Urbifossiella limnaea: one gene and its partner. The protein of the gene in region 1 interacts with the protein of each later gene in a pairwise test. Links are inferred from orthologs where the notes say so. Each region holds a gene or a part of one and is shown on either strand. Other genes may lie near its edges.

What was found.
Region 2: the proteins of odhB (region 1) and lpdA interact in binary tests that used the Escherichia coli proteins (3 or more experiments, as listed by UniProt). The link is inferred for Urbifossiella limnaea from one-to-one orthologs.

Annotation. Positions count from the first base shown.
Region 1 is NZ_CP036273.1:5,982,010-5,985,244, reverse strand. The notes cover bases 114-3,037. They hold odhB (2-oxoglutarate dehydrogenase complex dihydrolipoyllysine-residue succinyltransferase), read right to left. Parts: upstream 2,220-3,037; coding sequence 1,008-2,219; downstream 114-1,007. Other genes in these bases: ETAA1_RS24375 (2-oxoglutarate dehydrogenase E1 component), read right to left, coding at 2,274-3,037; lpdA (dihydrolipoyl dehydrogenase), read right to left, coding at 114-873. In the rest of the region: more of lpdA, read right to left, coding at 1-113; more of ETAA1_RS24375, read right to left, coding at 3,038-3,235. UniProt on the Escherichia coli protein: E2 component of the 2-oxoglutarate dehydrogenase (OGDH) complex which catalyzes the second step in the conversion of 2-oxoglutarate to succinyl-CoA and CO(2).
Region 2 is NZ_CP036273.1:1,248,729-1,252,031, forward strand. Bases 291-3,282 are described here. They hold lpdA (dihydrolipoyl dehydrogenase), read left to right. Parts: upstream 291-1,070; coding sequence 1,071-2,495; downstream 2,496-3,282. Other genes in these bases: ETAA1_RS05005 (DUF4178 domain-containing protein), read right to left, coding at 291-583; speD (S-adenosylmethionine decarboxylase), read right to left, coding at 580-984; ETAA1_RS05020 (acyltransferase family protein), read right to left, coding at 2,503-3,282. In the rest of the region: more of ETAA1_RS05005, read right to left, coding at 1-290; more of ETAA1_RS05020, read right to left, coding at 3,283-3,303. UniProt on the Escherichia coli protein: Lipoamide dehydrogenase is a component of the glycine cleavage system as well as of the alpha-ketoacid dehydrogenase complexes.

The DNA of each region.
Region 1 (3,235 bases):
CGTCACGCCCGCCTCGTCGAGCCCGAGCCCCGCTGTGAACGGCCGCCGGCCGACCGCCACCAGCACGCGGTCGCCCTCGAACTTCAACTCCTTGCCGTCTTTCGCCTGCGCCGTCACGGTCACGGTGTCGCCCTTGATGGCGGCGCCGGTCACCTTCGTTTCCAGGTGGAACTCCATCCCCTGCTGCTTGAGGAGCTTGAACACCTCGGCCGCGACCTCGCCGTCGCTGATGGCCAGGATGCGCGGCAGGAACTCGACGACGGTCACCTTCGCGCCGAGCCGCTTCCACACGGAGCCGAGTTCGAGGCCGATGTACCCGCCGCCCACCACGATGAGGTGCTTCGGCACGGGGCTGAAGTTCAGCGCCTCGGTGGAACTCACGACGTGCTTGCCGTCGTACTTCAGGAACGGCAGCTCGACGCTCTCGCTGCCGGTGGCCAGCAGCACGTTCTTGGCCTTCAGCGTGGTCGTCTTGCCGTCCTCGCCGGCCACCTCGACGGCGTTCCCCTTCAGCAGTTTCGCGGCGCCGTAGACCGGCGTGACGCCGTACTTCTTGAACAGGAACGCGACGCCGCCGGTGAGTTCCTTGACGACCTTGTCCTTGCGGGCGAGCATCGTCGGCAGGTCGAGCTGGACGCCGCTCACCTTCACGCCGTGGCGGGCGAGCTTGTGCAGCGCGGCTTCGTAGTGCTCGGAACTGTCGAGCAGCGCCTTGCTGGGGATACAGCCGACGTTCAGGCAGGTGCCGCCGAGCGCCTTCCCGGCGCGCTTCTCGACGCACGCCACCTTCATCTTCAGCTGCGCCGCGCGGATGGCCGCGGTGTACCCGCCCGGCCCGGCGCCGATCACCACCAGGTCGTACTCGTCCGCCATGAGGGCACTCCCGAGTTTGGCCGCAAAAAGGCACAAAAGTCACAAAATGAAGAGAGACAGAGTTCGACCCGAACTCCCAGTTCGTCCTCTTCTATTTTGCGTCTTTTGTGCCTTTTTGCGGCCAACCTCCTGATTCAAATATCCAGCAGCATCCGCTCGGGGTTCTCGACGCACTCCTTGACCCGCACCAGGAACTGCACCGCGTCGCGGCCGTCGATGAGGCGGTGGTCGTAGCTCAGAGCCAGGTACATCATCGGGCGGATCACCACCGCGTCGTTCACCGCCACCGGCCGCTTGATGATGCTGTGCATCCCCAGGATCGCCACCTGCGGCGGGTTCAGGATCGGCGTGCTCATCATCGACCCGAACGTGCCGCCGTTCGTGATCGTGAACGTGCCGCCCTCCAGGTCCGTAACCGAAATCTTGCCGTCGCGGGCCTTCTTCGCCAACTCGCCGATCCGCTTCTCGATGTCGGCGAAACCGAGGTCGTCGGCCCCGCGCAGCACCGGCACCATCAGCCCCTTCTCGGTGCTGACCGCGACGCCGATGTCGTAGAAGTGCTGGTGAACGATGTCGGAGCCGTCGATGCGGGCGTTGACGAGCGGGAACGCCTTCAGCGCCTCGACCGCCGCCTTTACGAACACGGACATGAAGCCGAGCTTGGCGCCGTGCTTCTTCTCGAACCGCTCGTTGTACTTCGCCCGCAGCTCCTGGATGGCGGTCATGTCCGCCTCGTTGAACGTCGTCAGCGTGGCGGTCGTGTTCTGCGACGCGAGCAGCCGTTCCGCGATCCGCTTGCGGATCGGCGACATCGGCTGACGGGTGATACGGGAGCCGGGGGCCGGGGCGGGCGCCGCGGGCTTCGGCGGCGGCGGGGTGCCGTTCGCGGGCTTCTTCGGCGCGTCGGTGTGCGCGATCACGTCGCCCTTCGTGACGCGGCCGCCGGGGGCGGTTCCGGCCACCGCGGTGGCGCTCACGCCCGCTTCCGCGAGCAGCCGCGAGGCGGCGGGGCCGGGCGCGGGTTGAGTTGCCGCCTGCGGCTTTGCGCTTTCGCGTGGCGGTTCCGCTGCCGCGGACCGCGAAGCCGCAGGCGGCGCCGGGGCCTTCGCGTCCGTGTCGATCGACGCGACCACCGATTCCACGGCGACCGTCTCCCCCTCCTTCACGAGGATCTTGAGGACTCCGGCGACCTGCGCGGCCACCTCCTGCGTCGCCTTGTCGGTGCCGAGTTCGAACAGCGGGTCGTCCACGTTCACGAACGCCCCGTCCGGCTTCAGCCAGCGGTTCAGCGTCCCCTCGGCGATCGACTCCCCCGCCCGCGGCACCCGCACCTGCTCGACCGGCATCGTGGGTTCCTCGAATGTGACTCGCCACCCGGCCCCGCGCGGGGCGCGGCTCGCCTACTTCGCGCCCGCCTCCGCCTTCTGCGGCGCGTGGCTGCCGTTCTTCCCGTTCGCCGCCGGCTTGCTCAGCGCCACCAGGTGCGGCACCGCGCCGCCGAACGCCGCCTCCACCAGCTCGCGCTGCTCGACCTCGTGGGCGTGGTGCGAGCCGGTCGCCGGGCTGGCGCTGGCGTCGCGGCCGACGTACTCGAACGGGAACCCCATCGCCCGCACCCGCGGCTCGACGAAGAACCAGCCGCCCATGTTCTGCGACTCCTCCTGCGCCCACACCCACTCCGTCGCGCGGCGGTAGCGGCTCAGCACGGCGTGCAGTTGCTCCTCCGGCCACGGGTAGAACTGTTCCAGCCGCACCACCGCCACCGCCTTCGTGCCGAGCTTCTCGCGCTGAACCATCAGGTCGTAGTACACCTTGCCCGAGCACACCACCACGCGCGTCACCGCGGCCGGGTCCGGCAGCGTGTCGTCGATCACCTCGCGGAAGCCGCCGGCGGCAAAGTCCTCGACCGGAGACACCGCGGCCGGCAGCCGCAGCAGGCTCTTGGGCGTCATCACGATCAGCGGCTTGCGGAAGCTCCGCTTCACCTGCCGCCGCAGGAGGTGGAAGATTTGCGCCGGCGTGGTCGGGTACGCCACCTGGATGTTGTCCTCGGCGCACATCAGCAGGAACCGTTCGAGCCGGGCGCTGGAGTGCTCCGGGCCTTGCCCCTCGTACCCGTGCGGCAGCAGCAGCACGAGGCCGTTCGACCGGTTCCACTTCGACTCGCACGACGTGAGAAACTGGTCGATGACCACCTGCGCGCCGTTGGCGAAGTCGCCGAACTGCGCCTCCCACATCACCAGCGAGCCGGGGTCGTCCATCGCGTACCCGAACTCGAACCCCATCACCGCCATCTCGGACAGCGAGCTGTCGAACACCTCGAACGGCGCCTGCTTCGGGTCCAGGTTCGCCAGCGGGTAGT
Region 2 (3,303 bases), 4.7 Mb from region 1 along the record:
GGCCGAGGAACAGCGCCGGCGGCTCGGCCGGGCCGGCGAGCGTGGCGAACCCGCCGCCGTCCGCCGACAGGTCGGCGTAGCGGTACGACTCGCCGGGCGTCAGGCGGAACGGCAGCTCGCCCTCCGCGCCGTTCACCGTCGCCGTGCCCGTCTCCGCGACGACGAACCGTTCCTGCGCTTCGGGCAACTCGACGGCGGCGCCGGCTTCCAGCTCCTGAAGCACCGGTCGGTCGGCGGACGGGGGTTGCTCGAACAGCAGGTAGTAGCGGCCCTGCGCCTCGGAGAGCCAGCCCCAGCGGCCGTCGGCGAACGCGGCGTACCACTCGTCCCAGACGCCGCCCGCGGGGTGGGCCAGCTGCGTCCGGCCGGTGAGCTGGAACTTGCGGCCGTCGTACTTCCCCTCGATGCCGACGCGGAGCACGGCCCCGGTGTCCACCAGCGCCGCGACCTTACCCAGGTCTTCGACGGCCCGGTCGCCGCGGGCCACGGCGGAGCGGCAGTACGGGCACACGGCGACCATCGAGCCGCCGACGGCGAACACGACCGGCCCGCCGCACGACGGGCACTGCACCCGGACGCTCATCGGCCGGCCTCCGTGTCGGGAACGCCCCGCTGTACCTCGCGCACCTGCACCCGGGCGGCGCCCAGCGCGTCGGCGAGGCGTGCCTCCCACGGCCACCGCGGCCGCGGCCGGCAGCAGTACAGGTTGAACGTGGCCAGCCCGTGCTCGGGGAACGTGTGGCAGGCCAGGTGCGACTCGGCCAGCAGGTACAGCCCGGTGACGCCGCCCGGCCCGGGGAACTGGTGCCACAGCGGCTCGCCGACGCGGGTGAGTTTCAGCTCGCCGAGCAGCGATTCGCAGACGCGGCGGAGCAGGGCGGTGGTGCGGAGGCGGTCGGGGTCGCAGCCGAACGCCTCCACGACCCACTCGGCGCCGGCCGGCGGGTGGGTCGTGATTTCGGTCGTGGTACGGGGCGTGTTCACCGCCGTATCACCGATACCCGCCCGCGCCGGCCGCGTCAACCGGCCGGGCCTACAATGGGCGCGACCCACCACCCGGAGAGTACCCGATGGCCGACGCCCGCGACGCCCAGCTCCTCGTCATCGGCGGCGGCCCCGGCGGCTACCCGGCCGCCCTCCACGCCGCCGACCACGGGATGAAAGTGGTCCTCGTGGACGAAGACCCGCGGCTCGGCGGCGTCTGCCTGAACCGCGGCTGCATCCCGTCCAAGGCGCTGCTCCACGTCGCCAAGGTCATCCGCGAGGCCCGGCACGTCGCCGAGTGCGGCCTCACCTTCGGCGAGCCGAAAGTCGATCTCGACAAGCTGCGGGAGTTCGTGCAGCAGAAGGTCGTCGGCAGGCTGACCGGCGGCATCGGCCAGCTCACCAAGGGCCGCGGTGTCGAGGTCGTGAGGGGGCACGCCACGTTCATCGACGCCAACACCGTGCAGGTGACCGGCGACCAGCCGCAGACCATCAAGTTCCAGAACTGCATCATCGCCACCGGGTCGGTGCCGACGGTGCCGAAGCCGTGGCAGCTCGGCGACCCGCGCGTGATGGACAGCACCGCGGCGCTGCTCGTGCCCGACGTGCCCAAGACGATGCTCGTCATCGGCGGCGGCTACATCGGCCTGGAGATCGGCAGCGTCTACGCCGCGCTCGGCTCCAAGATCACCGTCGTGGAGGCGCTCGACGGGCTGCTGCCGCTCGCCGACCGCGACCTGGTGGCGCCGCTGGAGAAGAAGCTGCGCGGCGAGTTCGCGGCGATCTACGTCAACACGAAGGTGGCGAAGCTGGAGGCGAAGCCCGAAGGCATCGTCGTCACGCTCGAAGGGAAGGACGTGCCGGGTTCGATCACCTACGACCGCGTGCTGGTGTCGGTGGGCCGGCGGCCGAACTTCGCCGACCTCGGGCTCGACAAGGCCGGCGTGAAGCAGGACGAGCGCGGGTTCGTCGTGGTCGATAAGCAGCGCCGGACGAACGTGCCGAACATCCAGGCCATCGGCGACATCGCCGGCGAACCCGGCCTGGCGCACAAGGCCACGGCCGAGGCGCGGGTCGCGGTCGAGGTGCTGCTCGGGGAGCCGGCCGAGTGGGGGCCGCGGGCCATCCCGGCGGTGATCTTCACCGACCCGGAAATCGCCTGGGCTGGCCTGACGCAGAAGGACGCCGAGGCGCAGGGCGTGCCGCACGAGGTGCTGAAGTTCCCGTGGGCGGCGAGCGGTCGGGCCGTGAGCATCGGCCGCACCGAGGGGCTGACCAAGATGCTGGTGGATCCCGAGGGGAAGCGGGTGCTCGGCGTCGGCATCGTCGGCGCGGGCGCGGGGGAGATGATCGCCGAGGGCGTGCTGGCGGTCGAGATGGGGGCCGTCGCGCGGGACGTGCTGGAGAGCATCCACCCGCACCCGACTCTGAGCGAGACGGTGATGGAGAGCGCCGAGCTGGCCTACGGCGCCGCCACGCACGTCGCCCGGCCGCGGAAGGCGGCGAAGTAGCCGCCGGTCAGACTTCGACTGGCTTCGCAGCCGGAACCACCCGGCCCGGACGGTGGGGGCGGAGATTCCGCTTCCCGGCCCGCCGGCCGAGGCCGACGAGCCAGTTCCGCGCCGGCACTTCCACCAGTCGGTACACGGCCATCGACACCACGAGCGCCGCGGCCAGGAAGCCGCCGGCCTGCGCGAACACGCCGACTTCGGCGAGCGGCAGCCACGAGTCGAGCTGCGTGAACACGATCGTGTGCGTGAGGTAGAAGCTGTAGCTCGACTCGCCGAGGAACACCGGCACCCGGCCGGCCAGGAGCCGCGACAGGTGGCCGCGCTGCCGGGCGAACACGGCTACGACCAGCGCGAACGCCGGCGTGTAGTACCCGACCAGCCGGACCAGTAGCGGCAGCCGGTTCGAGTAGCCCACCGCCACGCCGACCGCCACCAGCGCCGCCAGTTCCAGCCCCGTCCACCGCCACCGGCCCGCGGCCGGCGCGTCGCCCCCGCTGCGGACGTAGTCCAGACCGAGCGCCACGCCGACGATGAATTCGGCCAGCCGCACGAGCGGGCAGACCATCAGGTACTGCGTCCACGGGTTCACGTTCGAGCACTGCCAGTACATCAGGCCGAACTCCGCCGCCCACGCCGCCCCGGCGAGCGCCCACAGCCGGCGCCGCCGCAGGCCCGGCAGCTTCGCCGCGGTCCACACGAACGCGGGGAGGCAGAGGTAGAAGAACACCTCGTCCGAGAGCGACCAGGCGGTCGGGTTCATCCCCGGCGGGTACGGGCTCGGGGCGGGCGTCCAGACCTGCACGAGCAG